Regions from separate parts of the Streptomyces sp. NPDC015144 genome, predicted to be linked through region 2. Evidence: riboswitches for the same ligand, from Rfam matches in the RefSeq annotation. Region 2 holds a riboswitch; the other holds the start of a gene.
The links. Region 2 has a riboswitch for S-adenosylmethionine ahead of thrC (threonine synthase). Riboswitches for the same ligand answer to the same signal wherever they lie in the genome.
Positions count from the first base shown of each region.

Region 1: linked by a shared signal. The riboswitch ahead of ACF08W_RS07730 (aminotransferase class V-fold PLP-dependent enzyme) and the one ahead of thrC (threonine synthase) in region 2 are both predicted to bind S-adenosylmethionine.

Region 1 covers NZ_JBIBUU010000003.1:233,905-249,225, reverse strand. The annotation lists gene ACF08W_RS07765 (hypothetical protein) at 1-164, opposite strand, end outside; gene ACF08W_RS07760 (NlpC/P60 family protein) at 268-1,299, opposite strand; gene ACF08W_RS07755 (NlpC/P60 family protein) at 1,539-2,567, opposite strand; gene ACF08W_RS07750 (NYN domain-containing protein) at 2,862-4,226, opposite strand; gene ACF08W_RS07745 (hypothetical protein) at 4,264-4,506, opposite strand; gene ACF08W_RS07740 (rhomboid family intramembrane serine protease) at 4,669-5,421, shown strand; gene ACF08W_RS07735 (Lrp/AsnC ligand binding domain-containing protein) at 5,418-5,699, shown strand; gene ACF08W_RS07730 (aminotransferase class V-fold PLP-dependent enzyme) at 5,766-7,142, opposite strand; SAM riboswitch class IV at 7,320-7,437, opposite strand; gene trpD (anthranilate phosphoribosyltransferase) at 7,520-8,584, opposite strand; gene ACF08W_RS07720 (ubiquinol-cytochrome c reductase cytochrome b subunit) at 8,707-10,332, opposite strand; gene ACF08W_RS07715 (Rieske 2Fe-2S domain-containing protein) at 10,329-11,381, opposite strand; gene ACF08W_RS07710 (c-type cytochrome) at 11,378-12,187, opposite strand; gene ACF08W_RS07705 (heme-copper oxidase subunit III) at 12,250-12,870, opposite strand; gene ACF08W_RS07700 (hypothetical protein) at 13,058-13,459, shown strand; gene ACF08W_RS07695 (Ig-like domain-containing protein) at 13,507-14,763, opposite strand; gene ACF08W_RS07690 (cytochrome c oxidase subunit 4) at 14,880-15,278, opposite strand; gene ctaD (cytochrome c oxidase subunit I) at 15,275-15,321, opposite strand, start outside.
Region 2 covers NZ_JBIBUU010000002.1:187,025-202,345, forward strand. The annotation lists gene otsB (trehalose-phosphatase) at 1-898, shown strand, start outside; gene ACF08W_RS04905 (trehalose-6-phosphate synthase) at 895-2,328, opposite strand; gene ACF08W_RS04910 (glucosyl-3-phosphoglycerate synthase) at 2,373-3,329, opposite strand; SAM riboswitch class I at 3,484-3,610, shown strand; gene thrC (threonine synthase) at 3,628-4,950, shown strand; gene ACF08W_RS04920 (ubiquitin-like small modifier protein 1) at 4,980-5,258, shown strand; gene ACF08W_RS04925 (cold-shock protein) at 5,788-5,994, shown strand; gene groL (chaperonin GroEL) at 6,364-7,986, shown strand; gene ACF08W_RS04935 (hypothetical protein) at 8,165-9,406, opposite strand; gene ACF08W_RS04940 (MarR family transcriptional regulator) at 9,554-10,039, opposite strand; gene ACF08W_RS04945 (hypothetical protein) at 10,502-10,729, shown strand; gene ACF08W_RS04950 (ABC transporter ATP-binding protein) at 10,782-11,471, shown strand; gene ACF08W_RS04955 (ABC transporter permease) at 11,540-13,735, shown strand; gene ACF08W_RS04960 (ferredoxin) at 13,935-14,153, opposite strand; gene ACF08W_RS04965 (cytochrome P450) at 14,159-15,321, opposite strand, start outside.

The sequences.
Region 1 (15,321 bases), on a different contig from region 2:
GCGGCCCCGGGGTCGGTGGTGGCGAGGTAGGCGGCCGGGTCGTGGTGGAGCACGGCGGCGGCCCGGCGGTCCAGGGTGGCGCGGACGGCCCGGTCGGCGCTGTCGGCCGGGGCGTCGCCGTCGGGGGCCGAGCAGCCGGCGAGGAGCAGCGGCCCGGCGAGCAGCACAGCGACGCCGCCCCACGCCCGCCCGCGCCGTCCACGTCCGTCGTTCACCCGATCGAGGGTACGGGCTGTCCCGCGCTCCCCGGTGGAGCGGCGTGCGGCGTCAGACGCGGGTGACGGAGGAGACCGGCATCATGCCGACCGGGTCGTAGCGCACCGAGGCGCCGGGGTACGGGGCGTGGATGACCTGGCCGTGGCCGACGTACATGGCGATGTGGCTGGCGTCCGCGCGGTAGGCGACCAGGTCGCCGGGGCGGGCCTCGGAGAGCGGCACCATGCGGCCCGCGTACCGCTGGGCCTGCGAGGTGCGCGGCAGACCGACCCCGGCCTGGGCGTACGCCCACTGCATCAGCCCGGAGCAGTCGAAGCCGGACGGCCCGTTGGCGCCCCAGACGTACGGGTGGCCCAGGGCCCGGCGGACGGCGATGACGGCGGCGGCCGCACGCGCGGAGCCGGCCGGCAGATCGGCCAGGTCCGGGAGGCCGATGTCCCGGCCGGAGCGGGAGGCCCGCTCGAACTCCGCCCGGTCGGTGCCGGTCAGGGTGGTCAGCAGCCGCTTCGCCTCGGCGAGTTTCCGGGTGACGATCCGTTTGCTGCGGGTGGCCGCCGCCCGTTCGCGCTCCAGCTCGGCCAGGGCGCGGGAGGCTTCCGCACGGGTCTGCGCCAGTCCGCGCCGGGCCTGCTGGAGCTGGTGGAGCCGGGCGGTCTGAAGGTCCGTCACCCGCTCCAGCGCGGCGGCCCGGTCCAGATAGCCGTCCGGGTCGGAGGAGAGCAGCAGGGCCAGCGAGGGGTCGATGCCGCCGGAACGGTACTGGGCGCTCGCCGCCGCCCCGAGCTCCGTGCGCATCCGGTTGACCCGCTCCTGCTCGCGGGCGGCCCGGTCCTGGGCGCGGGCGATCTCGCCGCGCAGCCGCTGGGCGTTCTCACCGGCCCGGTCGTAACTCTGGGTGGCCCGTTCCGCCTCGGTGTACAGCCGGTCCACGCGGGCCTGGGCGGTACGGGGCGCGCCCTGCGGGTCGGCGGAGGCGGCGGAGGCCCCGAGGGCGGCGGCCGCGGTCGCCGCGGCGGCCGTCAGAACGGTGGCCCGGACGGCCGGACCCGGGCCGGGCTGTGTGGAACGGCGATGGGACACCACAGGACGCCGCACTCCCTTCCGCTGTACGCAGACGCACGCGGCCCCCTGCCGCCCGGGACGGGCGGACCGACGACCGGGAGCCGCACGGCAGACAGACAGTAGTGGGGTGATCACCCGTCGACCACGGGCCGCGCCGGTCGGGAGCGGGCCGGAAACGACGGCGTCCCGCCGGTGACCTTGCGGTCTCCGGCGGGACGGGGTGTCTGCGCGGGCGCGGGAATTCGCCCGTTCGGGCGTTCTCAGCCGACGCGTACGCCGAACTGGAAGCTGCCGATGGTGTTCATCGACTCGTAGCGGACGACCGTGCCCGGGTACGGGGCGTGCAGGACGGTGTTGTTGCCCGCGTAGAGCGCCACGTGCGAGGTGTTGTTGAAGAACACCAGGTCGCCCGGCTTCAGGGCGCTGCGGCCGATCCGGACACCGTCGTTGACCTGGGTGTAGGTGACCCGGGAGATCTGGACGTTGGCCTGGGCGTAGGCCCACTGGGTCAGCCCGGAGCAGTCGAAGGTGCTGGGGCCGGTGCCACCGCGGCCGTACGGCTTGCCGACCTGGGTGGAGGCGGCCTGGAGGGCGGCGGCGCCCCAGGCGGAGGCGGGGGCCTCGTTGCCGAGCTCGACGCGGGCTCCGGCGTCGCGGCTGGCGCGCTTCTCGTCCTCGCGCATCTTCGTGCGCTCGGCGGCGGTCAGCGAGTTGAGCATCTGCTGGGCCTTGGCCAGCTTGGTCTGGAGTTCCTTCTTCTTGACGCCGAGCGTCTTGCGGACGTCCTCCAGGTCACCGAGCTTGGCCTGGGCCTCCTTGCGCTGCTGCGCGAGGACCCGCTGCTTCTCCTGGATCTTGCCCAGGGCCTCGGTCTGCTTGGCCGTCAGCTGGTCGAGCGCCGACGCCTCGTCGAGGTAGGTGTCCGGGTTGGACGAGAGGAAGAGCTGCACCGAGGGGTCGATGCCGCCGGAGCGGTACTGCGCGGCGGCGAGCGAACCGAGGCCGTTGCGGAGCTTGTTGATCTCCGCCTGGCCGCGGGCCACCTTGTCCTGCAGCGCGCTGACTTCCTTCTCCAGCTTCTGCTGCTTCTCCTTGGCGCCGTAGTACTGCTCGTTGGCCTCGCCGGCGTCGTGGCTGAGCTTCTCGACCTTGGACTTGACCTCGTCCTTGGACGGCTTGGGGTCGGCCTGGGCCGCCTGGGAGGACAGAGCTACGGCAGCGGTGGCGGCCGCGGTGATCACGGTCACACGGGCTCGGCTCGGCTGCTTGGGACGACGGTGGGACGCCACGAAGGCGAGCTCCTTCTTCCTCCAGCCGCCTACCGGGCTGTGGGGGATGCGAATTCCCCGGCTCCGTGCACGTCACGGACTCGGCGGTTCCTTCGCCGTCACCCCGGATGGGTGATCAACCGAGCGAAGGTTCGAAGGCCGACCCTAGTGACCGAGTTGTGATCAGTTCAAATCCTCGCGCCAAAAATCTCGTCACACCGCGCACTTCTTTACCCGTGACGCACGGGGCGTAGCGGTGAATTGACGGTCCGTTCCCCGATTCCGTCCGAGAACCGGCAAGCGGAACGAGTGGGACTAGACACGCGAAAGGCGCTTCAGGAGCAAGACGGACGCGACGGGCCGGGCGCCCGCCTTGGCCACCCCGTCCGCGACCTCGCGGTCGGTGGAGACCACCACGACGGGCCGGCCCGGGGGTTCGGCCCGCGCGAGCTGGCGGATCAGCTCGTCGGCGGTCACCCCGGGCTTGCTGAACAGCACCCGGACCCCGCGCGGCGGCGCCAGCAGCACCGGGGCCGCCAGTTCGGCACCGTCGAAGACACAGGTCACCTCGGCACCGGTCTGCGCGGCGAGCATCGAGAGCCCGCCCAGCAGCCTCAACCGCTGCTTCTCCAGGGGGAGTTGGGGATAGCCGGTCTTGGTGACGTTGTAGCCGTCGATGATCAGGTGCGCCTGCGGCAGCGCGAGCAGCTGGTCCAGCAGGGCCGGGTCGGTCTCCGAAAGGGCCCTGGCCGCGATGTCCTTGGGCGACATCCGGCCCGGCTCCACCGCGTCCACCCCGTCGGCCGGGCGCATCGTGGAGGGTGGCAGGGCCAGCTCCCGCCGGAGCCCGCTCGCCGCGTCGAGCACCGTGTCCAGCAGCAGCCGCAGCCGCATGTCCTCGACCGAACGACCCTCCCGGGCGGCCCGGCGGCCCGCCTCCACGGCCGCCTCCGCCTCCGCGAGCCGCGCCTTGAGCCGACGGGTCTCGCTCTCGGCCGCCGAGACCTGGGCGGCCGCCTCGGACCGTACGGTGTCGGTCTCGGCCCGGCTGCGGCGGAGCGCCGCCTCACCGCGCTTGACCTCGTTGGCGGCGCTGCGCAGCTTGCGCTGGAGGGCGTCGGCCTCCTTGCGGGCCGCGTCCAGTTCGGCGCGGAGCCGCTCCGTCTCGTCCCTCGTGTGGGAACGGGCCCGTTCCAGCTCCTCGCGGAGCCGCTCCAGCTCGCGGCGGCCCTCCTCGTCGGCCCGCTCGGCGTCCGCCCGCTGGACCTCCTCGCCCGCGGCGGCGACCAGCTTCACCCAGCCCGCCGGGCGCAGCACATAGGCGGCCGCGGCCACGTCGACGGGGTCGGCCGCGGCGGGCGGCGCACCGGCCTCCAGCGCGGCGGCCAGCTCCGGCTGCCCGTCCCTGAGCCGCTCACCGATGCGCTGGCGGAACAGCGCGTCGCTCTCCAGCGCGGCCGCCATGGCATTCCCGGCGAACTTGGCGCGCCGGGTCGGGGTGAAGCGGGCGTACTGGCGCAGCTGGGCCGGGAGTTCGGTGACCGTCAGACCGCCGAACGCGTCCGCCACCAGCGCGACGACCCGCCGCCGCACCCCTTCGGGCAGCGGGCGGTCGAGCACCTCGGCGGCGGCGTCGCCGGCCGGCTCGGCCGCGCCGGCGCCGCTCGCGGGCTGCTCCACCATCCGTCACCCCAAAAAGTCTGTGGGTGCGGCTCCGTCAGGAGTCGGCACCCGGCCTGTCCACCAGTTCGATCTGGTCCACCGCGTTGCACCAACGGCAACGCACCGACTCGATGGTCTCACTGACCACCTCGCGTTCCTCGACGGTGGCCTCACCGGCCAGGTCGAGATGGACGTACTCGACGACCTTCGAGGAGCGCGTCACGTCGAAGCGGGTCAGATTTCCGCAGAGCGTGCAGCGCCAGCGGGTCCCGTCGGTCGGCTGGGGAACCGTCGTCATCGTTGCGTCCTCTTTCGTCGAGCCTCGTGCCGCTTGCTTCAAGGATCTCGCGGTGCGCCGTCGAACTGCGGATGTCCTGCCGTAACCCTACGGCCTCGGTGCGTCCCCCCGACACGGCGAGGCGCTCTGTCCCGTTCCTTCCCTGTACGTCATGATCTGTTCATGATCGATCCGCGAGCCGTGGCGGGCCGGGTGACCGGCGGGGTGCTCCGTACGGTCACCTCCGGCGGCCCGCTGGTGACCCATTCCCTGATCGCGGTCTGCGTCCTGGTCTTCGCGCTCAGCCCGCTCTCCGGGCTCCGCGCGGTCCACGGCACCGCCGACGCCGCCCTCGCCGCCCAGGCCGGGTACTTCGAACGCTGGGGCGTGATCCCCAGCGAGCTGTGGGAGGGGTCCGCCCACGCCCTGCTCACCCCGCTCACCGCCCTCTTCGTGCACGGAAGCTGGATCCACCTGCTCGGCAACATCCTCTTCCTGTACGTGTTCGGGGCGATGGCCGAGGAGCGGATGGGCCGGATCGGGTTCGCCGCCTTCTACGTCATCAGCGGCTACCTCGCCCTGATGGCCTACGCCGCCGCGCACGCCACCTCCGACCAGACGCTGGTCGGCGCCTCGGGGTCGATCTCGGCGGTGCTCGGGGCCTTCCTCCACCTCTTCCCCCGCGCCCGGGTCACCAGCCTCTTCCCGTTCCTCTTCTTCCTGCCGCTGCGCTTCCCCGCCTGGATCGTGCTGGTCTTCTGGTTCGTCCTCCAGTGGCTGGCGGTGCGGGGCGCGGGGAACGGGGGCCCCGGCGTGGCCTACCTGGCCCATGTGGTGGGGTTCCTCCTGGGCTTCCTCTACGCATGGGGGCGCTTCCGGCGTACGGATAGAGTGAAGGAACCAGCCGCGGCCACCGAGGGAGAAAGCCAGCCGTGATCAGCGCGATCGTGCTCATCAAAACCAGCGTGGACCGGATCCCCGAGATCGCCGAGGCCATCGCCGCGCTGGACAGCGTCAGCGAGGTCTTCTCGGTCACCGGTACGTACGACCTGATCGCCATGGTCCGGGTGGCCCGGCACGACGATCTGGCCGACATCATCCCGGGCCGGATCAGCAAGATCCCCGGGGTCGAGGCCACCGACACGCACGTGGCCTTCCGCACCTACTCGCAGCACGACCTGGAGGCCGCGTTCGCCATCGGCCTGGACTCGTAGCCGCCCTCCCGCAACAACACGTCGGCGGGGTACGGACACACGGTCCGCACCCCGCCGAAGGTCTGTTCAGAGCTGTGCCGCACCCCGGTCCGGGACGCAGCGGCCGCCCTCGGTCCGGTACTTCCACTGGGCGCCCTCGCTCACCAGCTCCTTGACCGCGCGGACGAAGCGCTCGATGTGCTCCTCGGGCGTACCGGCGCCGAAGCTCACCCGGATCGCGTTGAGCGACCTCTCGCCCGGCTCGGCCTCGGGCGCGCCGCACTCGCCGACCTGCTCCGGGTCGCTGCCCAGCAGGGTGCGGACCAGCGGGTGGGCGCAGAAGAGGCCGTCGCGGACGCCGATGCCGTACTCGGCGGAGAGCGCGGCGGCGAAGTGCGAGCTGTTCCAGCCCTCCACCACGAAGGAGATCACGCCGACCCGCGGGGCGTCGTCGCCGAACAGCGACAACACCTTGACCTGCGGAACCTCGGCGAGCCCGGCCCGCACGGCGGCCACCAGCGCCTGCTCCCGGGCGACCAGGTTCTCGAATCCCGCCTCGGTGAGCGCCTTGCAGGCGGAGGCGATGGAGTACACGCCGATCACATTGGGGGAACCGGCCTCGTGGCGGGCGGCGGTGGAGTGCCACTCGACGTCCACGCCACCGTCGGCGCGACGGGCGACCTTGCGCGAGGCGCCGCCGCCCGCGAGGTAGGGCTCGGCCTCCCGGAGCCAGTCCGCCCGGCCGGCGAGGACGCCCGAGCCGAAGGGCGCGTACAGCTTGTGGCCGGAGAAGGCGACCCAGTCGACGTCCAGCTCCGCGATGTCCACCGGGTGGTGCGGGGCGAGCTGGGCGGCGTCCAGCACGATCCGGGCCCCGTGCGCGTGCGCGGCGGCGGCCAGCTCCTTCACCGGCCACAGCTCACCGGTGACGTTGGAGGCGCCGGTGACGCAGACCAGCACCGGGCCGTAGGGCTCGCGGTCGGCGAGCGCCCGCTCCAGGGACTCGACCGCCTGGGCGGGGGTGCGCGGGGCGTTCAGGTACGTCACCCGGGCGTCGCGCCACGGCAGCAGCGAGGCGTGGTGCTCGGTCTCGTAGACGAAGACCTGGCAGTCGGCCGGAAGGACCGCGGCCAGCAGGTTCAGCGAGTCGGTGGTGGAGCGGGTGAAGACCACCTGGTCGTCGGCGCGGCAGCCGAGGAACTCCGCGACGGTGGCCCGGCTGTTCTCGAAGAGGTCGGTGGAGAGCTGCGAGAGGTACCCGGCCCCGCGGTGGACGCTGCCGTAGTACGGGGCGTACGCGGCGACGTCGTCCCAGACCCGCTGGAGGGCGGGGGCGCTGGCGGCGTAGTCGAGCGCGGCGTACGTGACCTCACCGCCGGTCACCAGCGGGACCCTGACATCCTCGCCCAGAACCGGCAGAGGGGCACAAAGCGACTGGTCGGCGGCAGCGGTGAAGACGGACATGGCGAACTCCCGTAAGAGGCAGGCGAAATCCGTGCGCCGGCGGGTACGCGGCAGCGCAGCGGAGAGAAAGGAGAAAGGGGGTGCGGAAAAGGGCCGACGGCCCTATCGCATTCGCGTGCTCACAAGAGGCTCCCTAGGGACCAGGACCCCGGGGGTTGGCATGCTCCGATGCCGAGGGGCCCGCGCTTGCCGCAGACCTCGCTGCCTACGGCCTGGTCTTCACCCGGGGCACCCCGCCACGGACGGAGGGTTGCCGGACAGCGGGCCGGGGCCGTAGTCGCTGTCACTCATGACCTGCCTGCATCTTGCCATACGCATGGGACGCGCAAGGGCGCGGTCCACCATCCGGACCGCGCCCCGTGTCCGCACCCGCCTGCTCAGGCGTTGCTGACGGCCACCCAGCGTTCCAGCACCCGGGCCGCCGCGCCCGAGTCGATGGACTCGGCGGCGCGGGCCATCCCGGCCGCGAGCCGCTCGTTCAGCGTGCCGTCCGCCGGGTCCAGCGCCGTCAGCGCCGCCGCCGAGTTGAGCAGCACGGCGTCGCGCACCGGCCCCCGCTCACCCGCCAGCACCCGCCGGGCCACATCCGCGTTGTACGAGGCGTCCGCGCCGCGCAGCGCCTCCACGGGCACCAGCTCCAGGCCGACGTCGCGCGGGTCGAACGCCTCCTCGCGGACGGCCCCGTCCCGCACCACCCAGACCCGGGAGGTCGCGGTCGTCGTCAGCTCGTCCAGACCGTCGTCGCCGCGGAAGACCAGCGCGGAGTTGCCCCGTTCGGCCAGCACCCCGGCGACGATCGGCGCCATCTTCGGGTCGGCCACCCCGACGGCCTGGGAGCGCACCCGGGCCGGGTTGGTGAGCGGGCCGAGGATGTTGAACGTGGTCGGCGTCCCGAGCTCCTTGCGGGCCCTGGCCACATGGCGCAGGGCGGGGTGGAAGCGCACCGCGAAGCAGAAGGTGATGCCCGCTTCCTCGGCCACCTCGACGACCCGCTCCGCGGAGAGGTCCAGGTTGACGCCGAGCTTCTCCAGCACGTCGGAGGAGCCGGACGCCGAGGAGGAGGCGCGGTTGCCGTGCTTGACGACCTTGGCGCCGGTGCCGGCGATGACGATCGCCGACATGGTGGAGATGTTGACCGTCTTGGCGAGGTCGCCGCCGGTGCCGACGATGTCGACCGTGCGGCCGGGCACCTCGATGGTGCGGGCGTGCTCGTACATCGCCCGGACCAGGCCGGAGACCTCGTCGACGGTCTCGCCCTTGGCCCGCAGCGCCACCGTGAATCCGGCGATCTGCACATCGGTGGCCTCACCGCTCATGATGCGGTCCATCGCCCAGGCGGTGGCGTCGGCGCCGAGGTCCTCGCCACGCAGCAGGGCGTTCAGTACGGCGGGCCAGGAGTGGGCCGCCACGCTGTCGCCGCCGATCGGGGTCACAACGTTCATGGTCCGCTCCAGGGTCCACACTCGGTACAGGGGTCGATCACACCCTATCGACCGCCGGGCACGGCAAAGAGCCCCGTCCATCGAATGGACGGGGCTCCTGCCGTGGCGATCAGTTCAGGCGATCAGTGGTGACCGTGGCCGCTGGTGATCTCCTTGTACTCCTCGGCGGTGGGCTTGGCGATCTGGTTGTCCTCGCCGTAGAGGCCCTTGCTCAGCCGGGCCCGCAGCTTCTGCAGGACCGAGACCTTGCGCTCGACACCGTTCTCGTCGACCGTCGGGCCGAGTTCGAGCGGCTTGTACTGCTCGTGCGCGGTGAGCGTGTGGAGCTGCTCGGGCTTGAGCGGCTCGTGGATCTCGACGAACTCACCGTGCGGCAGGCGCTTGATGATGCCGGACTCGCGTCCGTGCAGCACCTTCTCCTTGTCGCGGCGCTGGAGGCCGAGGCAGATCCGCCGGGTGGCGACGAACGCGAGGACCGGGCCGACGAAGATGAAGATCCGTACGAACCAGGAGATGGCGTTGATCGACAGGTGGAAGTGCGTGGCCCACAGGTCGTTGCCACCGCCGATGAAGACGATGACGTACTCGGTGATCCAGGCGACACCGAAGGCGGTCCGGGTCGGGGCGTTGCGCGGGCGGTCCAGGATGTGGTGCTCGCGCTTGTCCCCGGTGATCCAGGACTCGATGAACGGGTAGACCGCGATGATCGCGAGGACCACCCCGAAGGCCATCAGCGGGATGAACACACCCAGGACCAGCGTGTGGCCCCAGAGGTTGATCTCCCAGCCCGGCATGACACGGATCAGACCCTCGGCGAAGCCCATGTACCAGTCGGGCTGGGCGCCGGTGGACACCTGGTCCGGACGGTACGGGCCGATGTTCCACACCGGGTTGATCGTGGCGATCGCCGCGATGACCGCGATGATGCCGAAGACCAGGAAGAAGAACCCGCCGGCCTTCGCCATGTACACCGGCAGCAGCGGCATGCCGACGACGTTCTTGTTGGTACGGCCGGGACCCGCGAACTGCGTGTGCTTGTGGTAGAAGACCAGGATCAGGTGCGCCACCAGCAGGCCGAGCATGATGCCCGGCAGCAGCAGGATGTGGATCGAGTAGAACCGGGCGACGAAGTCGTGGCCGGGGAACTCTCCGCCGAACAGGAACATCGAGATGTACGTGCCGACGATCGGCATCGACAGGATCGCGCCCTGGGTGAAGCGGATACCCGTACCGGACAGCAGGTCGTCCGGGAGCGAGTAGCCGGTGAAGCCGGTGAACATGCCCAGCACGAACAGCAGGAAGCCGAACAGCCAGTTGATCTCACGCGGCTTGCGGAACGCACCCGTGAAGAAGACGCGCATCATGTGCACGAACATGCCGGCCAGGAAGATCAGCGCGGCCCAGTGGTGGATCTGGCGAACCAGGAGACCACCGCGGACGTCGAAGCTGATGTCCAGGGTCGAGGCGTACGCCTCGGACATCCGGATGCCCTGCATCGGCTCGTACGAGCCGTGGTACACGACCTCGTTCATGCTCGGGTGGAAGAACAGCGTCAGGTACACACCCGTGAGGATGATGATGATGAAGCTGTAGAGGCAGATCTCACCCAGCATGAAGGACCAGTGGTCCGGGAAGATCTTGCGCATGTTGGCCTTGGCCAGGGAGTAGATCCCGAGCCGGCCGTCCGCCCAGTCGGCTACCCGCTCGCCGGCGGGCGCCTTGCGCTTGGTGTCCGTCGCAGTACTCATCCGCGCTCCCAGAATGCAGGACCGACGGGCTCTTCGAAGTCACCGAGCGCTTCGAGGTTGCCCTCGCTGTTCACGCCGATCCGCAGCTGCGGGAGGGCGTGACCGGCCGGACCGAAGATGACGCGGGCGCCGTCGGAGAGGTCGAAGGTGGACTGGTGGCACGGGCAGAGCACGTGGTGCGTCTGCTGCTCGTACAGGCTGATCGGGCAGCCGACGTGGGTGCAGATCTTCGAGAAGGCCACGATGCCCTCGTGGGCCCACTCGCGCTCGCGCTTGTCCTTGATGTTCTCCGGCTGGATCCGGACGATCATCAGGGCGGCCTTGGCGATCTGGTTGTTGAAGTCCTCGGCGCTCTCCTCCAGGCCCTCGGGCATGGCGAAGGTCAGCGAACCGACGGCGACGTCCTCGGGACGCAGCGGCTCCATCGTGTTCATGTTGATGAGCTGCTTGCCCTTGGCCCACAGCGTGCTGCGGAGCTTCTTCTCCGGCAGCGGACCGAGGTCGCGCAGGAGCACCACGCCGGAGAGCGGCACCAGGGCCAGCGCGCCGAACATGGTGTTGCGGATCAGCTTGCGGCGGCCGAACCCGGACTCCTCGGCACCCGCCGCGAAGTCGGCCATGACCTTCGCCTTGACCTCGGGCGACGCCTCGATCGGGTGACGGTCGTCGGCGACCTCCACGTCGGACATCAGCGTGCGCGCCCAGTGGACGGCGCCGGCGCCGATCGCGAAGAGGGCCACGCCCAGCGTCAGACCCAGCGAGAAGTTGAGCGCGCTCACATGGCCGAACGGCCAGATGTACACGATCTTGTCGACCGGGAAGATGACGTACGAGGCGATGAAGCCGACCGTGGCCAGCATCGAGAGCGTGAACAGGAAGGCGACCACGCGCTCGGAGCGCCTGGCGGCCCGCTCGTCGATGTCCTGGATGCGCGGCTTGTGGGCCGGCAGCCCCGGGTCCGCGAACGGGTCGTCCGCGCCCTCTACCGCGCCGTGCGCGGGGACCTGCGCTTCGGGCAGGTTCTCTTCTGGAATCTCTTGGCTACTCATGACTTCTTGGCCTTAGCGGTGTGGGCCGCGACCCAAACGGCAACTGCGATCAGTGCGCCGAGTCCGAAGATCCAGGCGAACAGGCCCTCGCTGACCGGCCCCAGGCCGCCCAGCTTCAGACCACCCGGGTTCTCCGACTGGGCGCTGTTCACGGTCTGGACGTACGCGATGATGTCCCGCTTCTGCTTCTCGGGCATCGTGGTGTCCGGGAAGGACGGCATGTTCTGCGGGCCGGTCTGCATGGCCTCGTAGAGGTGCTTCGGGTCCACGCCCTCGAGGCTGGGCGCGTACTTGCCGTTCGTCAGCGCGCCGCCCTCACCGGTGAGGTTGTGGCACTGCGCGCAGTTGGTACGGAAGAGCTCGCCACCCTTGGCGACGTCCGCGCCGGAGGGGTCGTAGTCCTTCTTGGTCGGCGTGATCGGACCGGCGCCGAGCGACGCGACGTACGCGGCCAGCTGGTCGATCTGAGCCTGGCTGTAGATGACCTTCTTCTTCGGCACCTGGGCGCCGGGCTGCTGCGCCGGCATACGGCCCGTACCGACCTGGAAGTCAACGGCGGCGGAGCCCACGCCGACCAGGCTCGGCCCGTCGGTGGTGCCCTGACCGCCGGTTCCGTGGCAGCTGGCGCAACCGACGGAGTACAGCTTCTTGCCCTCCTCGATGGCGAGGGACTGGGCGGTTTCGTCGGCCTGTGCCTTACTCGCGGGCGCGAAAGCGGCGTACAGCCCCCCAGTGGCCGCCAGCGCGAGGAGTAGTACGACGACCGCCGCCAACGGATGGCGTCGTCGTGCGGAGAGCTTTTTCACGGATTACCCCGGTGTCAGGATCTTCTGCGTCGATGCTGGATGTGGTTCGGGTTCGAGCCCGATTACTTGATCATGTAGATCGTGGCGAACAGGCCGATCCACACGACATCGACGAAGTGCCAGTAATAGGACACGACGATGGCGGAGGTCGCCTGTTCGTGGGTGAACCTCTTGGCTGCGTACGTCCTGCCCAGAACGAGCAGGAAGGCGATGAGGCCGCCTGTCACGTGCAGACCGTGGAAGCCGGTGGTCAGGTAGAACACCGAGCCGTACGGGTCGGAGGACAGCGAGAGGCCGTCCTTCTTCACCAGCTCGGTGTACTCGAAGACCTGGCCTCCGATGAAGATCGCACCCATCACGAAAGTGATCACGAACCAGGTACGGAGCTTCTTCACGTCGCCCCGCTCCGCGGCGAAGACGCCGAGCTGGCAGGTGAGTGAGGAGAGCACCAGGATCGTGGTGTTCGTCGCGGAGAACGGGAAGTTCAGGGCCGAAGCCATTTCCTTCCAGTGCTCCGGTCCCGTCACCGATCGCAGGGTGAAGTACATCGCGAAGAGGGCCGCGAAGAACATCAGCTCGGAACTCAACCAGATGATGGTTCCGACGCTGGTGAGGTTCGGTCGATTGACCGACGGGTGCGCGTGCCCGGTTTCTACTGTCGTTGCTGTCGCCACGACCGACATTATGTCGGTCGCTTATCCCGCCCTCACCCCGGGGGGTGCCGTTCGGTGTGTCAGGTGGGTGTGTCCGCCCCGAACGGCCCAGGGAACAGCTCTCCGAAGCGGTGCTGACGGGGCGTCCGGCGGAGTACGATCCGCGCATCGGTTCATGCCCGGAAAGCCCCGAAGACACGGATGTCACGGAGGAACAATGCAGCCGACCGCCACGGTCCTGGTCTACAGCGACGACGCCAACACCCGTGAGCAGGTGAGGCTGGCGGCCGGGCACCGGCCCGCCGCCGACGTGCCACCGGTGGAGTTCCTGGAGTGCGCGACGCTGCCCGCGGTCCTGGAGGCGCTGGACGCGGGCGGCGTCGACGTCTGCGTACTGGACGGCGAGACGGCGCCCGTGGGCGGCATGGGCGTCTGCCGGCAGATCAAGGACGAGATCTTCCGGTGCCCGCCGGTCCTGCTGCTGATGGGGCGCCCCCAGGACGCCTGGCTGGCCACCTGGAGCCGTGCGGACGCCGCGGTGACGCTGCCGGTCGAGCCGGTCGAGTTCGCCGAGGCCCTGGCCGCCCTGCTGCGCGACGGGGACCGCGTCAGCGCCTGATCCCGCACCGGCTCCCTCCGAAGGGCAGCGCACCCCGGCCCGGGCTCTCAGACCTCGGGGCGCAGTCGTGCCGCCTGGACCGTCCCCGTACGGTCCGGCGCGGTGCTGTTCTGCAGGGCGCTGCCCTTCAGCCATTGGGCCCAGGAGAGGTTCCAGTCGCCGAAGCCGTTGTCGAACGGCGTCATCGTCTCGCCCTGGCTGCCCACCACCGTGACGAGGTCCCCGGGGCGCACGGTGTTGTAGAACCACTCGGCCTGGCCGGTGCTCATGCCCGTGCAGCCGTGGCTGACGTTCGCGGACCCCTGCGAGCCGGTGGACCAGGGGGCGGCGTGCACGTACTCGCCGCTCCAGGTCACCCGGGTCGCGTAGTAGACCGGCAGGTCGTACGAGTCCGAGGAGCCCTGGGCGATGCCGATGGTCTCCCCGCGCATACGTACGTAGTACTCCTTCTCCAGCACGACCTTGACACCGTTTCGGGTGGCGAAGCCGGGCTTGCCGGTGGTGACCGGAATGGTGTTGATCACTTTTCCGTCGCGTTTGACCGTCATGGTGTGCGCCACGGCGTCGGTGAGGGCCTCGACGCGGGCGCCCGTGGTGAGCCTGAGGGCCTTCGTGGGGGCGCCGTAGAGGGTGTCGGTGAGCTTGACGCCCGCCAGGGCGCTGCTGACCTCGATGGAGGCCCTGGCGGGCCAGTACTCCTGGGGGCGGTAGTGCAGGGTCTGGTCGTCGACCCAGTACCAGGAGCCGGTCACGGCGGGGGTCGAGCGGACCCGCAGGCCGCGCTCCACGCGGGCCCTGGACGCCTTGTCGGCGACGGGGGCGCTGAGTTGCGCGGTGAGGGGCTGCCCGACGCCGTAGGTGCCCTTCTGCGGGCCGAAGGAGACCTCCAGCAGCTCTTTGGCCGTGGTGGTTCCGAACGAGAGCGTACGGGCGCCCGGGGCGCCGTCCTCGTCCTCCGTGCTGACCCGGACGGTGTACTTGACTCCGGCGGCGAGCGGCATCGTGGAGTGCCAGCGCCGGCCGTCGGCGTCGAGTTCGCCCGCCAGGTGGCGGCCGGTGGTGTCGACGGCCGACACGTCCGTGATCCGGCCGTCGTCGCCCTTGACGGTGACCTCCAGCGGCCGGCCGGGGACGACCTTCGCGTCGCCGTCGCGCGCGGTGGAGGAGATCTCGTCCACGGCGTCGTACGGCTTCTCCGCGAGCGGGTGGTCCCCGGAGGCTCCGCAGGCGGTCGCGGCCGCGACCAGGGTCATGGCCAGCAGGGTGCAGCCCACTGCGGGGCGGATGCGGGACGTGCGGTTCATGGGGCCACGTTAAGAAGGCCGGACCCGATCGGCGCGTTCTGTACGTACGAACGGGGGCCCGCGCCTCTCCGGGTGGAGAGGTGCGGGCCCCCGTCAGGTGGAGCGGTGACGCGAGGTCACTGGGTGCGGTTCTCACCGCGGTAGTACTCGAAGACCCAGCCGAAGAGGCCGATCAGGATGATCGGGGTCGAGAAGTACAGCAGCCACCAGCCGAAGATGACGCCCATGAAGGCCATGGCGCCGCCGATCGCCAGGGAGAGCGGCTGCCAGCTGTGCGGGGAGAAGAACCCCACTTCGCCGGCCTCGTCCGCGACGTCGGCCTCCTTGTTGTCCTGCGCCATGGCGTCGACCCGCCGGGCCGTGAAGGCCAGGTAGAAGCCGATCATGAGGCTCAGGCCGAAGGCCAGGGCGAGGGCGGTGGTACCGGCCGGCTCCTTCGACCACACGCCGTACGTGACGGCGATGGCCAGAATGAAGACGCTCAGCCACAGGAACATCTTGCCCTGGATCTTCACTTGCCGGCCTCCTTGCCACCAGCGAGGGCCTTGTCGTCAGCGT
Region 2 (15,321 bases):
CGCACCCACCCCCGCCCCGGACGGGACGCCCGCCGGGCTCCCGGTCCCGACCACCGGGGCCGGCCGAGAGGCCCTCGCCGCGATCCTCGCCCGCCCCGACCGTGCCGTGATCGCGCTCGACTTCGACGGCACCCTCGCCGACATCGTCCCGGACCCGGAGCAGGCCCGCGCCCACCCCGGCGCCGTACCGGCCCTCGCCGCGCTCGCCCCGAAGGTGGCCTCCGTCGCCGTGATCACCGGCCGCCCGGCCGGCGTCGCGGTGCGGCACGGCGGCTTCGCCGGGGTCCCCGGCCTCGACCACCTCGTCGTCCTCGGCCACTACGGCGCCGAGCGCTGGGACGCCGTCACCGGCACCGTCCACGCCCCCGCCCCGCACCCCGGCATCGCCGCCGTCCGCGCCGAACTCCCCGGCGTCCTGGACCGCTCCGGCTCCTGGCACGGCACCTGGACCGAGGAGAAGGGCCGGGCCATCGCCGTCCACACCCGCCGCGCCACCGACCCGCAGAGCGCGTTCGAAGCCCTGCGCGGGCCCCTGGGCGAGCTGGCCGCCCGGCACGGACTGGTCGTCGAGCCCGGCCGTCTGGTCCTGGAGCTGCGCCCGCCCGGCGTGGACAAGGGCGTGGCCCTCACCGAGTACCTCCGGGAGACCGGCGCCCGGTCCGTGCTCTTCGCGGGCGACGACCTCGGCGACCTCGCCGCCTACGCCGCGGTGGAGAAGCTCCGCGCCGACGGCCCCGACGCCGTCCCCGGACTCCTGATCTGCAGCGGCAGCGCGGAGGTCACCGAACTCTCCGACCGCGCCGACCTGCGCCTCGACGGCCCCGCAGGCGTCGTCGCCTTCCTCGCCCGACTGGCCGAAACCATCGGAACGACCAACAACCCCCGAGACACGCCCTAATCCCGCCGCAGCGCGTCCAACTGGTCGAGGAACCACTGCTGCGGCGGCAGCGCGACCGCCGCAGCGGCCAGGCGCTCGGTGCGCGCCGCCCGCTCGTCCTCGGCCATCGTCAGCGCCTCGTGCAGCGCCGTCGCCGTCGCCGACACGTCGTACGGATTCACCACGACCGCGTCGCCGCCCAGCTCCTCGTACGCCCCCGCCTCCCGGGACAGCACCAGCGCGCAGCCGTGGTCGGAGACGACCGGGATCTCCTTGGCGACCAGGTTCATGCCGTCGCGGATCGGGTTCACGAGCGCCACGTCCGCCAGTCGGTACGCGGCCAGCGAGCGGGCGAAGTCGTCCTCGACGTGCAGCACCACCGGCGTCCAGCCGGCCGTACCGAACTTCATGTTGATGTCGTCGGCGACCCGGCGCACCTCGGCCGTGTAGTCCTGGTACACCAGCAGGTCCTGCCGGGAGGGGTAGGCGAAGGCGATGTGGACGACGCGTTCGCGCCACTGGGGCCGCTCGGCCAGGAGTTCCCGGTACGCGAGCAGGCCGCGCACGATGTTCTTGGACAGCTCGGTCCGGTCCACCCGCACGATCGTCCTCCGGTCCGGGCCGACCTGCTCGCGCAACGCGGCCAGCCGCTCGTCCACGTCCGCCTCGTGGGCCCGGCGGCGCAGGAAGTCCCCGTCCGCGCCGAGCCCGTGCACGCCGATCCGGGTCTCGCCGGTGCCGCCCAGGATCCGGTTGCAGCAGTCGGTGAACGCGTCCGCCCAGCGCCGGGTCAGGAACGCCGCCCGGTCCGCGCCCAGGATGCCGCGCAGCAACTGCTCGGCGATGTCGTCGGGGAGCAGCCGGAAGTAGTCGACCGGCGCCCACGGCGTGTGCGAGAAGTGGCCGATGCGCAGATCGGGGCGGAGCGCGCGGAGCATGCCCGGCACCAGCGCCAGGTGGTAGTCCTGCACCAGTACGTCGGCGCCCTGCCCGGCCTCCTCGGCGAGCGCCTCGGCGAAGGCCCGGTTGTACCGCTCGAACGATGCCCACTGGTGCCGGAACTCCCGGTCGAAGACCGGCTCCGTCGGGGTCTGGTACAGCAGGTGGTGGATGAACCAGAGCACCGAGTTGGCGATGCCGTTGTACGCGTCGGCGTAGGTGACCGCGTCGATGTCGAGCATCCGCACACCCGGCTCGCCCACCCCGCGCCGGACCGCCTCCCGGTCCCCGTCGCCCAGCGCCGCGCACACCCACAGCTTGTCGTCGACGGCGCTCAGCCCGGACACCAGCCCGCCGCCGCCCCGTCTCGCGGCGAGCGAGCCGTCGTGCTCCCGGGTGTACGAGACCGGGCCGCGGTTGGACGCGACGAGCACCCGGGCACCGGCCGGGGGACCGTCGGCCGGGGCGTCGTCGGGCCGGGCGGTGGGACGGGAATCGCGCGCGGAGACCATGTTGCGGAATCTAGCCCGATCGCGAACCGCCCAAACGTGCGAAATCAGGCCGCCCGGCGGGCCAGGTACTCCTCGATCCCGCACATCGGAGGCCGCTCCTCGGTGTCCACCGCATGGGTGCGGGGCACGAAGCCGTTCGCTCCGCGCTCGAACTGGGTGAGCGCCGGACGCACCAAGTGCCCGCGGGAGAGCCGGAGCTGGGCCGTGCGGTAGATGGCAGCGGCCATCCGGCCGAGCGCCTGCCCGTCCTGGTGCCGGTGCTTGCGCACCCCCACGTCGACCTGGGCCAGCGCGTCCAGCCCGACCGTGTGCAGCGCGTCGACCAGCAGCCCGAGCTCCACCCCGTAGCCGACCGGGAACGGCAGCCGTTCCAGCAGCGAGCGGCGCACGGCGTACTCGCCCCCCAACGGCTGTACGAATCCGGCCAGCCGGGGCCAGTGCAGATTGAGCAGCGGGCGCGCCACCAGCTCGGTCACCCGGCCGCCCTGCCCCGCGGTGTCACCGAGCGGGCGGTCGTACATCGCCTTGACGAACTGCACGTCCGGATCGGTCAGCAAGGGGCCGACGATGCCGGAGACGAAGTCGGGCGAGAAGTCCTTCAGGTCGGCGTCGACGAAGCACACGATGTCCCCGCCGGTCACCAGGAGCGACCGCCACAGCACCTCGCCCTTGCCGGGCACGGCCGGTATCCGGGGGAGTATCGCGTCGCGGTGCACCACCCGCGCACCGGCCTCCCGGGCCACCCGGGCGGTGGCGTCCGTGGAACCGGAATCGATCACCACCAGCTCGTCGACCAGCCGGACCTTCTCCATCAGCTCGCGCCGGATCGTCGCGACGATCTCGCCGACCGTCGCCTCCTCGTTCAGCGCGGGCAGCACGACGCTGACACTCCCGCGCCCCGCCTCCCCGGCCGCGGCCCGAGCGGCCAGGAGGCGGTCCAGCGGGCGGTCGGCGGCCGGCCAGGAACGCCTGGTCAGCCAGTGCTCGACCTCTTCCAGCACGGTCGGTACTCCCTGTTGTGTGATCCATCTCGCGGGTCGGACGACTATCTCAACAGCCCGCGGCTTCGGTTACAGTCTTGAACAACGCGGACGACCATCGCATGCCGGGGTCCGTCCGCCGAAAAATGCCCGGATCGAAGATCCGGTGCCACAGCGCTCATCCAGAGGGACTGAGGGAACGGCCCGTTGAAGTCCCGGCAACCCCCCCACCGACCGTGCGGTCCGGTGAGGAAGGTGCCAATTCCGTCTCGTGGCGAAACGCGCCGCGGGGAAGATGAGGAGAAAGGGCCTCGCCATCATGGCTGCGCAGACCGCTGCAGTAAGCACCGACGCTTCCGTCGACACCACCGAATCCGCCGCGTCCGTCGATCTCGGACCCGCTTCCGGCCTTTCCTGTCGCGAGTGCGGCGAGCGTTTCGAGCTCGGCCCCATTTTCGCCTGTGCCTCCTGTTTCGGCCCGCTCGAAGTCGCGTACGAACTGCCGACCGGTTCCCCCGAGGAGCTGAGGAAGCGCATCGAGGCCGGACCGGCGAACATCTGGCGCTACGCCCCGCTGCTGCCGGTCCCCGCGGACGTCGCCGAGAAGCCCAACCTGAACCCCGGCTGGACCAAGCTCGTCCAGGCCGACAACCTCGCCCGTGAGCTGGGCGTCGAGCCCGGCAAGCTGTTCGTCAAGGACGACTCCGGCAACCCCACGCACTCCTTCAAGGACCGTGTCGTCGCCCAGGCCATCGAGGCCGCCCGCGCCTTCGGCTTCACCACCCTGTCCTGCTCCTCCACCGGCAACCTCGCCGGTGCGGTGGGCGCTGCCGCCGCCCGCGCCGGCTTCCGCTCCTGCGTCTTCATCCCGCACGACCTGGAGCAGGGCAAGGTCGTCATGGCCGCGGTGTACGGCGGCGAGCTGGTCGGCATCGAGGGCACGTACGACGACGTCAACCGCTTCTGCTCCGAGCTGATCGGCGACCCGCTCGGCGAGGGCTGGGGCTTCGTCAACGTCAACCTGCGCCCGTACTACGGCGAGGGCTCCAAGACCCTGGCGTACGAGATCTGCGAGCAGCTCGGCTGGCGGCTCCCGGACCAGCTGGTCATCCCGATCGCCTCCGGCTCCCAGTTCACCAAGATCGACAAGGGGCTCCAGGAGCTGATCAAGCTCGGCCTGGTCGAGGACAAGCCGTACAAGCTCTTCGGCGCCCAGGCCGAGGGGTGCTCGCCGGTCTCGGTGGCGTACAAGGGCGGTCACGACGTCGTCCGGCCGCAGAAGCCGAACACGATCGCCAAGTCGCTCGCGATCGGCAACCCGGCCGACGGTCCGTACGTCCTGGACATCGCCCGCCGCACCGGCGGCGCGGTCGAGGACGTGAACGACGAGCAGGTCGTCGACGCGATCAAGCTGCTGGCCCGCACCGAGGGGATCTTCGCGGAGACGGCGGGCGGGGTGACGGTCGGCGTGACGAAGAAGCTCATCGAGGCCGGTCTGATCGATCCCGCGCTGACCACGGTCGTCCTCAACACGGGCGACGGACTCAAGACCCTCGACGCGGTGGCCGAGACCTCTCAGGCGACCGCGACGATCCGCCCCAGCCTGGAGGCGTTCCGCGCCGCCGGCCTCGCCACCAGCTGATCAACCGAGCCTCCAGGAAGGACACACCCATGAGCGTCAAGGTCCGTATCCCCACCATCCTCCGCACCTACACCGGCGGCCAGGCCGAGGTTCCGGCCGAGGGCTCGACCCTCTCCCAGGTCATCGCGTCCCTGGAGCAGAACCACCCGGGCATCGCCGCCCGCGTCCTGGACGACCAGGGCAAGCTGCGCCGCTTCGTGAACGTGTACGTCAACGACGACGACGTCCGCTTCGAGGACGGCCTGAACACCGCGACGCCGGACGGCGCCGGCATTTCGATCATCCCGGCCGTGGCCGGCGGCTGCTGAGGCCCGACTCCCTGACATCACGATGTCCTCACGCCGTTCCGATGTCCGACGGCCTGATGTCCTGAGGCCTGATGTCGCGATGTCCTGGTGTTCCTGATGCCGCGCCGATCGGCCGTGACTGTCGCCCGCGTTGTCGAATTGCCCTCTCCGGATTCAAACGGAGGGGGCAATTCTGCATGGTTGAGCGCGGTAGAGTAGGGGAAGTCCCCCCAGCTGCTCGCGCCAACCGCGTATGAGAATGCGCCCGGCCCCGACAAGATGCAGCCAAAGTGTGTGTTCCGCTTGCGGCATAAGTCACCTTTGCCCGGCCCGAGTTGCCCGGGAATCCTCTGAATCGCGCATATCCGGGTGTTCAGCGCTGCCCAGAATTCTCGTCCGATTGACCTGTTGCAGAGGGCAGTTGGACAGATACATTCAGCCGCGGTCGACGCGTTCCGGCGCACACGCCCTCTACCTGTCGGAGGGGGAGTTCTGACCCGGGTCCGCGAAGTGCGGACCTGCGCAAGGGCCAGTAATAGGGGAGTTAGGCATGGCTCAGGGCACCGTCAAGTGGTTCAACGCGGAGAAGGGGTACGGCTTCATCGCGGTCGACGGTGGTGCGGATGTTTTCGTCCACTACAGCGCGATCCAGATGGACGGATACCGCACCCTTGAAGAGGGTCAGCGAGTCGAGTTCGAGATCTCGCAGGGCCAGAAGGGGCCGCAGGCAGACATGGTCAAGCTCGCCGTCGGCTGAGTTCGAGCGGTCGGCCAACGACGCCACTCACGCACTGAGGGCCCGTACCCATGAGGTACGGGCCCTCAGTGCGTCCCGGACGCGCCCGGCGCGCGGACCTCGCGCCCCGCCCGACCCCCCGACGCGCCCCGCGCGCCGTCCGCCACGCGCCCGGCGCACTGTCCACATCCCGAGGGGGACGCTTGCACTCTCGGGGGTCGAGTGCTAATCATTGGCGTTAGCACTCTCCAGGTGAGAGTGACAGAACTTGGACCGGGCCGGTGAGGCCCGCAGCCCGGTGGGGCAAGGAACCACCGGGTACGCAGGCCGTCCGTCGCGGGCGCCATCCGGTCCGGAGAAATCCACCCCTGTCCGGGAGGACCACTTCACATGGCCAAGATCATCGCGTTCGACGAGGAGGCCCGGCGCGGTCTCGAGCGCGGCATGAACCAGCTCGCCGACGCCGTCAAGGTCACCCTTGGCCCCAAGGGTCGCAACGTCGTCCTTGAGAAGAAGTGGGGCGCCCCCACGATCACCAACGATGGCGTGTCCATCGCCAAGGAGATCGAGCTGGAGGACCCGTACGAGAAGATCGGTGCGGAGCTGGTCAAGGAGGTCGCCAAGAAGACGGACGACGTCGCCGGCGACGGTACGACCACCGCCACCGTTCTCGCCCAGGCGCTCGTCCGCGAGGGTCTGCGCAACGTCGCCGCGGGTGCCAACCCGATGGCGCTCAAGCGGGGCATCGAGAAGGCCGTCGAGGCCGTCTCCGCCGCCCTCCTGGAGCAGGCCAAGGACGTGGAGACCAAGGAGCAGATCGCTTCGACGGCCTCCATCTCCGCCGCCGACACCCAGATCGGCGAGCTCATCGCCGAGGCCATGGACAAGGTCGGCAAGGAAGGCGTCATCACCGTCGAGGAGTCCCAGACCTTCGGTCTGGAGCTGGAGCTCACCGAGGGTATGCGCTTCGACAAGGGCTACATCTCGGCGTACTTCGCCACCGACATGGAGCGTATGGAGGCGTCGCTCGACGACCCGTACATCCTGATCGTCAACTCGAAGATCAGCAACGTGAAGGACCTCCTTCCGCTGCTGGAGAAGGTCATGCAGTCCGGCAAGCCGCTGCTGATCATCGCCGAGGACGTCGAGGGCGAGGCCCTGTCGACCCTGGTCGTCAACAAGATCCGTGGCACCTTCAAGTCCGTCGCCGTCAAGGCCCCGGGCTTCGGCGACCGCCGCAAGGCCATGCTCGGCGACATCGCCATCCTCACCGGTGGCCAGGTCATCTCCGAGGAGGTCGGCCTCAAGCTGGAGAACGCCGGTCTCGACCTGCTCGGCCGCGCCCGCAAGGTCGTCATCACCAAGGACGAGACGACGATCGTCGACGGTGCCGGTGACAGCGACCAGGTCCAGGGCCGCGTCAACCAGATCCGCGCCGAGATCGAGAACTCCGACTCGGACTACGACCGCGAGAAGCTCCAGGAGCGCCTCGCGAAGCTGGCCGGCGGCGTGGCCGTCATCAAGGCCGGTGCCGCGACCGAGGTCGAGCTGAAGGAGCGCAAGCACCGCATCGAGGACGCGGTGCGCAACGCCAAGGCCGCCGTCGAGGAGGGCATCGTCGCCGGTGGTGGCGTGGCTCTGCTCCAGGCCTCGGCCGTCTTCGAGAAGCTGGAGCTCTCGGGTGACGAGGCGACCGGCGCCAACGCCGTGAAGCTCGCCCTGGAGGCCCCGCTCAAGCAGATCGCCGTCAACGGTGGTCTTGAGGGCGGCGTCGTCGTCGAGAAGGTGCGCAACCTGGCCGTCGGCCACGGTCTGAACGCCGCCACCGGCGAGTACGTCGACATGATCGCCGAGGGCATCCTCGACCCGGCGAAGGTCACGCGCTCCGCCCTGCAGAACGCCGCGTCCATCGCCGCGCTGTTCCTCACCACCGAGGCCGTCATCGCAGACAAGCCGGAGAAGGCCGCCGCGGCCGCTCCGGGCGGCATGCCGGGCGGTGACATGGACTTCTGATCCTGACGGATCGGTAGTTCCTTCCGCACGGCTTCCGAGCTCTGCGGGCGTTGGCCCCCGGGACCTTCTGGTCCCGGGGGCCAACGCCGTTCCGCGCTCCGTCGGGAAGTCGGCTTTCCCCGTGGAAGCCGGCTTTCTTCGATACGGAAGGCGGCTTCGCTACGGAAGGTGGCTTTCGCTACGGAAGGTGGCTGAGGAGCCAGGTGCAGAGCTCTCCGGTGACGAGCGCGTGCGGTTCGTTCCGGGAGGCGAGCCGGTAGGCGTCCAGCCCGCCGGTCCCGGCCGGAAGCGCGGAGATGTCCTTGTACAACTCGTCGTCCGTGTCCAGCTCGCCGATGTCCACCGCACTGACGGACGGCACGAAGCAGTGCGACCGGATGCGCACGGCGGTCGTGAGACCGAGATCGGGGTGCAGGGCGTTGAGCCCGTCGGCGAGGATGCCGAAGCCCTCCAGCGAGCCGCCGGGGGCGCCGTCGATCGAGGGGAGCCCCGTGGTCCGTACCTCGTGGGTCTTCGGGGCCACCACCCGGAGCTTCGCCACGGATTCGTCGGGGCCGGGCGCCTGGGTGTGGAGACGGGTGCCGACGACCGATCCGCCTGTGCCCTCCAGGGCCAGTTCGCCCGCCCGTACGTCGGTGCCGACCCCGTCGGCCGTGCCGTTGGCGACCCCGATCAGCCGGGGACGGCGCGGCCACTCACCGACGGCCGCCATCTCGGCGAGGAACGCGGCGCGCGCCCCGTCCCGGTCCGGGGTGCCGTTCCACGTACCGATGTGCCGCCACAGCAGTTCCCGGGTGGCCGGGCTGTTGATCTGGTCGGAGAACCGGCCGTCGAGATCCCTGACGTAGTGCGCGAACGCCTGGAGCGCGACCGGGATCCAGGCGCCCCGGTGCGGGCTGTCGTACGAGAAGTACAGCCCCGTACCGTGGTCGAAGCCCTCGAACTCCATCCGGGCCAGCGCGTGCCGGGTGACCAGCCCGCCCGTGCTGAACCCGCCGACGACCAGCGGGGTGCCGCCCTGCCGTTCCATCAGGGCACGGGTGATCGCGGCGCGTGCGGTGCGTGAGTTGTCCAGAATCGACGCCCCGCGGTCGTGGTGGCCGAGCAGGATGACATCACGGCCACGGCGGCGCAGCTCGCTGATGAGGGGAAAGTCGCCGAACTCCAGGATCTGCCAGGAGGACTCCAGCTCGCTGGGGCCCGTCCCGAAACCGTCGGCCAGGATCACGGGCCGTACGAGACCGGGGTTCCCCTCACCCCGGTACACCCAGGCGGTGCCGCCCGGCAGATCCCATACGGCGCTGGGCGACACCGGAAGCGAGCCGGGCCGCTCGGCGTCCAGCCGCGTGCCGGGCGTCAGCGCGATGGCGGGCCTTTCGTGGAGCGCGGAGACGATCTGCTCGCGGGACGGCTCGGGCATGGGTGGCGTTCCCCTTTGGGACGGTTGATAACGATGCGCGCCCAGGGGAGCACGTACCGAAGCCGTCCAGCGGGAGATGCCCGGCCAAACCACCCCCAGGTGGGAGCAACTTTCGGACACATCCCACTGCCCCGCCCGCCACCCGCCTCAGTGGTGCCAGGCGGTCCCGCCCGTGTTGTGGATGAACCGCTGGAGCACCTTGAGCGTGGTCAGGTACTCCTCGTCGGAGATACCGGCGTGCCGCTCCGCCCACAGCTCCGCCTGGAGGGCGGCGGCCTTCTTGTGGAACGCCCGGCCCTCGGCCGTGATGACGAGGCGCCCTTCGGCGTCCTCGGTGATCCAGCCCTGGGAAATGGTCCGGTCGATCTCCGCCTCCATGGCCTCCGGGCCGGTGTCGAGGTAGTTCCGCAGGAGCCGGGACACCTCGCCCCGATCCCTGCCGCCCTCGGCGTGCCCGGCCTGTGCGACCTGCGCGGCCTGTGCGACCTGTGCGAGAACCCACCACTGCGGCTGGCTGGTGCCGATCCCTTCGAGCGCGGCCCGGGTCCGGGAGACGACGGCGTTGTAGGCGGCCCAACTCCAGTAACCGATGGGCTGCTTGATCAGATCGGCGTCGTTGTGCGAGTAGTCCATGACTGCTTCCTCCACCATTGCTCGGGTCGGTGTGACGTGGCCGATGTGGCCAGTGGGACCGACCGTAGAAGCTCAACCGCGCTTGGGGTCAAGGGAGTTCGACGGGTGCCGGCGGGGCTCGCGGTTCTGTGTCCGCGCTCTCGTGTCTCGCGAATCACTCGATGCGGTGAACATTACTGAGCGTGATGGCTCCGTCGGCGGTGGCTGACTACAGTGTGTAATCACCCGCTTCCTTCTGGTGGTGGGTCGGTCGATGGGAGGCGCGGGATGAGGAAGTCGAAAGCGGCGGCAAGCGCGGTGCTCGCCGCAGGATTGTTCTTCGGTGGGGCGGGGGTCGCCATGGCTGCCGGATGGCAGCGGGTCCCTGACCTGGAGAGCGGGGGAGTGAAGCTTTCCAAGGGGCAGTACCGGTTCAATCCCGCGGGGCGGAATCACGGAGGGTTCGAATGGCAGGGTGACCTCGTGGACGTGTCTCCGGGTGACGGCAACAACGTGTACGTCCAGGTGCGAGTCGAGGGGTACAGCTGGAACCGCTTCAACGGGCAGCAGAAGAAGACGGTCCACCTCCACAAGACGGTCTACGACGGGGCGGCTCGGTACACCAGTACGGCCCACATCCGCGCTTGTCGTGACCGTGGATCCCTGCGCCCGGACAACTGCTCGCGCACCATGCACTACAAGAACAAGTAGTTACCGCCCGGCCCGGGCGGTAGCGCCCGGGCCGCTCTTCGAGGAGGTTCCCGTGGGCCAGGTCAGTGAGGTCGAGGTCCTGTCGGCCAGGGGTGTTGAGCTCTCGTACGGGAGCACGGTCGCGGTCAGGGATGCTTGGCTCTCTGTCGGACGGGGGGAGGTCGTGGCCGTCACCGGGCAGAGTGGCTCGGGGAAGTCGTCCTTGTTGTACTGCCTCGCGGGGGTTCTGCCGGTCGGTCGGGGAGTCGTGCGTTTCGAGGGACGATCGCTGGGCGAGTTCGAGGACGCGGAACTGAGCGCGCTCCGGCGGGACCGCTTCGGGTTCGTCTTCCAGTACGGCGAATTGTTGCCGGAGCTGACCATCGAGGAGAACACCGCGCTTCCCCTGCGTCTCGCGGGGCAGCGCAAGGTGCGGGCGCATGCGGCGGCCGGCGAGGTGCTCGGGAGGCTGGGGCTGGGCGACCTGAGACAGCGCAGGCCCTCAGAGGTGTCCGGTGGACAGAGCCAACGGGTGGCAGTGGCGAGAGCATTGGTCCATCGCCCGGCCGTCGTCTTCGCCGATGAGCCGACCGGGTCGCTGGACAGTGTCAACGCGGCGGCGGTGCTGGACGAGTTTCTGACACTCGCCCGGTCGCAGGGGACGGCGGTGGTGCTTGTCACCCATGATCCGGCGGTGGCGGGCCGGGCCGACAGCCGGTACGTGATGACGGACGGTGTGCTCGGCGCGCAGATGCCGGTGTGAGGGAAATCCTTCTGGGGTTCAGGCTGTTGCTCGGGTCCGAGCGCGGAAACCGGGTTCGGTTCCTGTTGATGGTGGTGGGTGGCTCGATCGGCGTGTGCTGTCTTGCCGCGGTCCTCACCATTCCCGCCGTTCTCGACGCACGGGACGGCCGGGTCGCGGCGCGGGAGCCGCGAGGCCCGCACTCCTCAGCGGCCGGTGCCACCCGTCTGCTGGCCACTGCCGATGCCAATGGTTCACGGCCATTGGGCCGGGTGTTCGTCGCCCGGGGCGAGAAGGTGCCCGACCCGCCGCCGGGGATTCCCGGGCTGCCGAATCCGGGCGAGGTGTTCGTGTCGCCCCGGCTCCATGATCTCCTGGGCGCGGAGCCCGGGGTGGGAAAGCTGCTGCCGGGCCGGGAGCGTGGCCTGATCGGCCCTGCCGGACTCGCCCACCCCGATGAGCTCTACGCGTACATCGGCATGCGCCCCGATCAGCTCCACGGCGGCTCGCCGGTGGCGGGGTTCGGGGTGCGATGGGCGCCCAGCCCGGTCGTGGAGCCGTCCACACTCGACATCCTCCGGTTCACGCTGGCGGGCGTGGTGCTCCTGCCTCTGGCCGTCTTCCTCTCGGTATGCGCCAGGCTCTCCGCGGCCACCCGACTCCGCCGGCTCGCGGCGCTGAGATTGCTCGGGCTGAGCGTCAAGGGCGTTGGGCGGGTCAACGCCGCCGAAACGGTCGTCGCCGCGCTGTTCGGTGCGGTTCTCGGGCTCGCCGAGTACTGGCTGGCCAACCAGATCATCGGCCGTATCGGGCTGCCCGGCCTGAAGTGGTACGTGGGCGACGGTGATCTCACGGTGACCACGGTGGCCGTGTGCCTGGTCGGGGCTCCGGTGCTGGCCTGGTTCGCGGCGAGGGCCGGGGCCGCGAAGGCGGCGGCGAACCCCCTGGCCGTGCGGCGGAGCGGGGTGGCCGGAACGCCCCGTGCCTGGGGTGTGCTGCTGCTGGTCGCGGGCATGGGGATCGTCGTCGGCTACTGCGTGCTCGGCGTGCTGGACCGGCCACCGCGCGACACCGCGCTGTCCTCGCTGCTGATGCCCGCAGCGGTGGTGATGGTCGGCATCGGCCTGGTGCTCACCCTGCCGGTGCTCAGTCACCGACTGTCGCGGCGGGTGGCGGGGGCCACGTCGTCCCTGCCGCTCGGGCTGGCCATGCGGCGGAACGAGGTCGAGCCGGGCAGTGCGCTCAGGGTCGCGTCGGGCCTGGTGCTGCTGGTCTTCGCCGCGTCCCTGGCGCAGGGTGTGCTGGTCGAGTTGGACCAGGTGTCTCGCCCGAACACCGTCCAGCAGGACTACCGCATCCCACTCGACGGCATCGGCGCGGCCGACGTGACGGCGCTGACGCTACTGCCGGGGGTGAAGGGGAGCGTCACCGAGCAGCGATCCTGGTTCGACGGGAACCTGGACGAGCCGCCCCCGGAGATCTCCGCCACGGTGGCGACGTGCGCGCAGCTGGCCAGGATGGTGACCGCCACCACCGGGTGCGTGGACGGGAAGGTCATGCGGCTCACCGACGAGCGGGTGCCCTCCGGCCCGGAGCGGATCGGTGAGGTGTTCCCCTTCCGGTTCTGGCAGGGATCCCGCCGCACGACCGTGGACGTGACGGTCCCGCAGAGGGAGGTCCGCTTCCGCGCACATGACTTGTCAGCGGTGGACTCGGACATCCTGGTCCCGCCTTCGATGGTGCCGAGGAAGGCCCGGCCGGACAACGCCACACTCCTCCTGACGAGCGCGCCGGATCCGGCGGTCGTTCGGGGTGTGCTGGACGGGATCGGTGCCGTCGCGCCCACCGCCGCCGTCGACCTGGTGGGGACGAACGTCGAGGGGATGCAACAGATCGCTGTCGTCAAGGCGCTGTTGGGGGCGGGGATGGTGCTGGGGCTGGTGATCGGTGTCGCGGCCTACCTGGTGTCGGTGACCGATCGGGCCGTGGAACGAAGAGCGCAGGTCACGGCGTTGTCCTTGCTTGGGGCGCGGCCCCGGACGCTGCGTGTGGTGCAGTGCGTCCAGGTGGTGTCGCCGTTGGCGGTGGGGCTGCTGCTCGCATTGGTGGCGGGGAAGCTCACCGAGTCCGGTTACCTGATCACCGGGGGCGGTGCGGTGTTCTGGGACGGGGCGGGGGTTCCGCTGTTGCTGTTCTCGGCCGCCGGCGTTGTGGTGGTCGCCGCGATCGGCGCTCTGCCGCTGGTCGGAAGACGGGTGGACCCCGAGCTGATCGGGCGGGACTGACGGGCCCGGTGTGCCGGAGGGGGGTGGGCTCCGGCACACCGGGTCGGCCGAGGCGGGCTGCCGCGATCGGATCGGATCGGGAGGGGCCTGGGCGGGATGGTTCGGATCGGACCGGACCGGACCGGATCGAACCGGGGCGGGCTCGCGGCTCGCGTGGCGGACCCTGATCCCCGATCCGGCCTGGTGCGGGTGGGGTGTTCTAGTCGCGGTGGGGGCCGATGACGGTGGTTCCGTCGTGCACCGTGATGGCCAGGGCGGGGCAGATGTCGGAGGCGTCCAGCACCCGTTCGTCCGGCTCGATCTCGTCGGTCCGCGCGCGGGCGCGCTCGCCGTCGAGTTCGAACACCTCGGGGACCGTGCCGGCGCACATGCCAGAGCCCTGGCAGAGCTGGGGGTCGACGCGTACGTTCCAGGTCATGGCGGTCACCATTCCACCGGCATGACGCGTGGGCCGCGCACCAGCATCTCGGACTTCCAGGTGACGTCGGCCGCCAGGCGCAGTCCGGGGAAGCGGGTGATGAGGGCGGACAGCGCCTCCTGGAGCTCCAGCCGGGCCAGTGGGGCGCCCAGGCAGTGGTGGACTCCGTGGCCGAACCCGAGGTGCTGGTTGCCCTCGCGGGCGATGTCGAGGACGCCCGGGGCGGAGAACCGTAGGGCGTCGCGGTTGGCGGCGCCGACGGCGACCAGGACCGGGCTGCCCGCGCGGACGAGCGTGCCGCCGACCTCGATGTCCTCGGTGGCGTACCGGGCCTGCCCGGCTCCGCTGCCCAGGGGGACGAAGCGGAGCAGTTCCTCCACCGCGTTCGGTACGAGCGAGGGCTCGGCCCTGAGGCGGGCGAGCTGGTCGGGGTGGTCCAGGAGGGTGAGGACGAAGTTGGGGATCTGGGACGCGGTGGTCTCGTGCCCGGCGACCAGGATGCCCACGCACAGATCGACGAGTTCGAGTTCGGAGAGCCGGTCGCCGCCGTCGCGGGCCTCGATGAGCGCCGTCATCAGGTCGTCCTGCGGGGCTTGGCGGTGCTGCTCGATCAACCCGGCCATGTAGGCCCGCAGTTCCTCGCGGCTCGCCTCGAACTCCTCGGCCGTCAGGGAGCTGGTCGACAGTGCGTCGTCGCTCCACTTGCGGAAGAGCGGCCGGTCCTCGGTGGGTACGCCCAGCATGCGGCAGATCACGGCGACCGGTAGCGGCAGGGCGAAGAGATCGACCAGGTCGGCGGGGGCCCCGGCCGCCTCCATCGCGTCCAGGAGTTCGCCGGTCAGCTCGCGGACCTGGGGGCGCAGCTTCTCGACCTGGCGGACGGTGAACGCCTTGGCGACGAGAGAGCGCAGCCGGGTGTGGTCGGGCGGGTCCATTCCGAGGATGCCGCCGTCCCGTTTTCCTTCGGACTGCCGGGGCTCGTCGTGCGAGGCGGCGGCGGCCCGGCTGAAGCGCTGGTCGCCCAGGACCAGCCGGGCGTCGGCGTAGCGGGTGACGAGCCAGGCCGGCTCGCCGTAGGGCATCTGGACCCTTAACAGGCCGGGCTGTTCGCGTACGCGTTCGTAGGCGTCGGCGAGCTGGAGCCCGTCGGGGGTGTTGAAGGGATAGG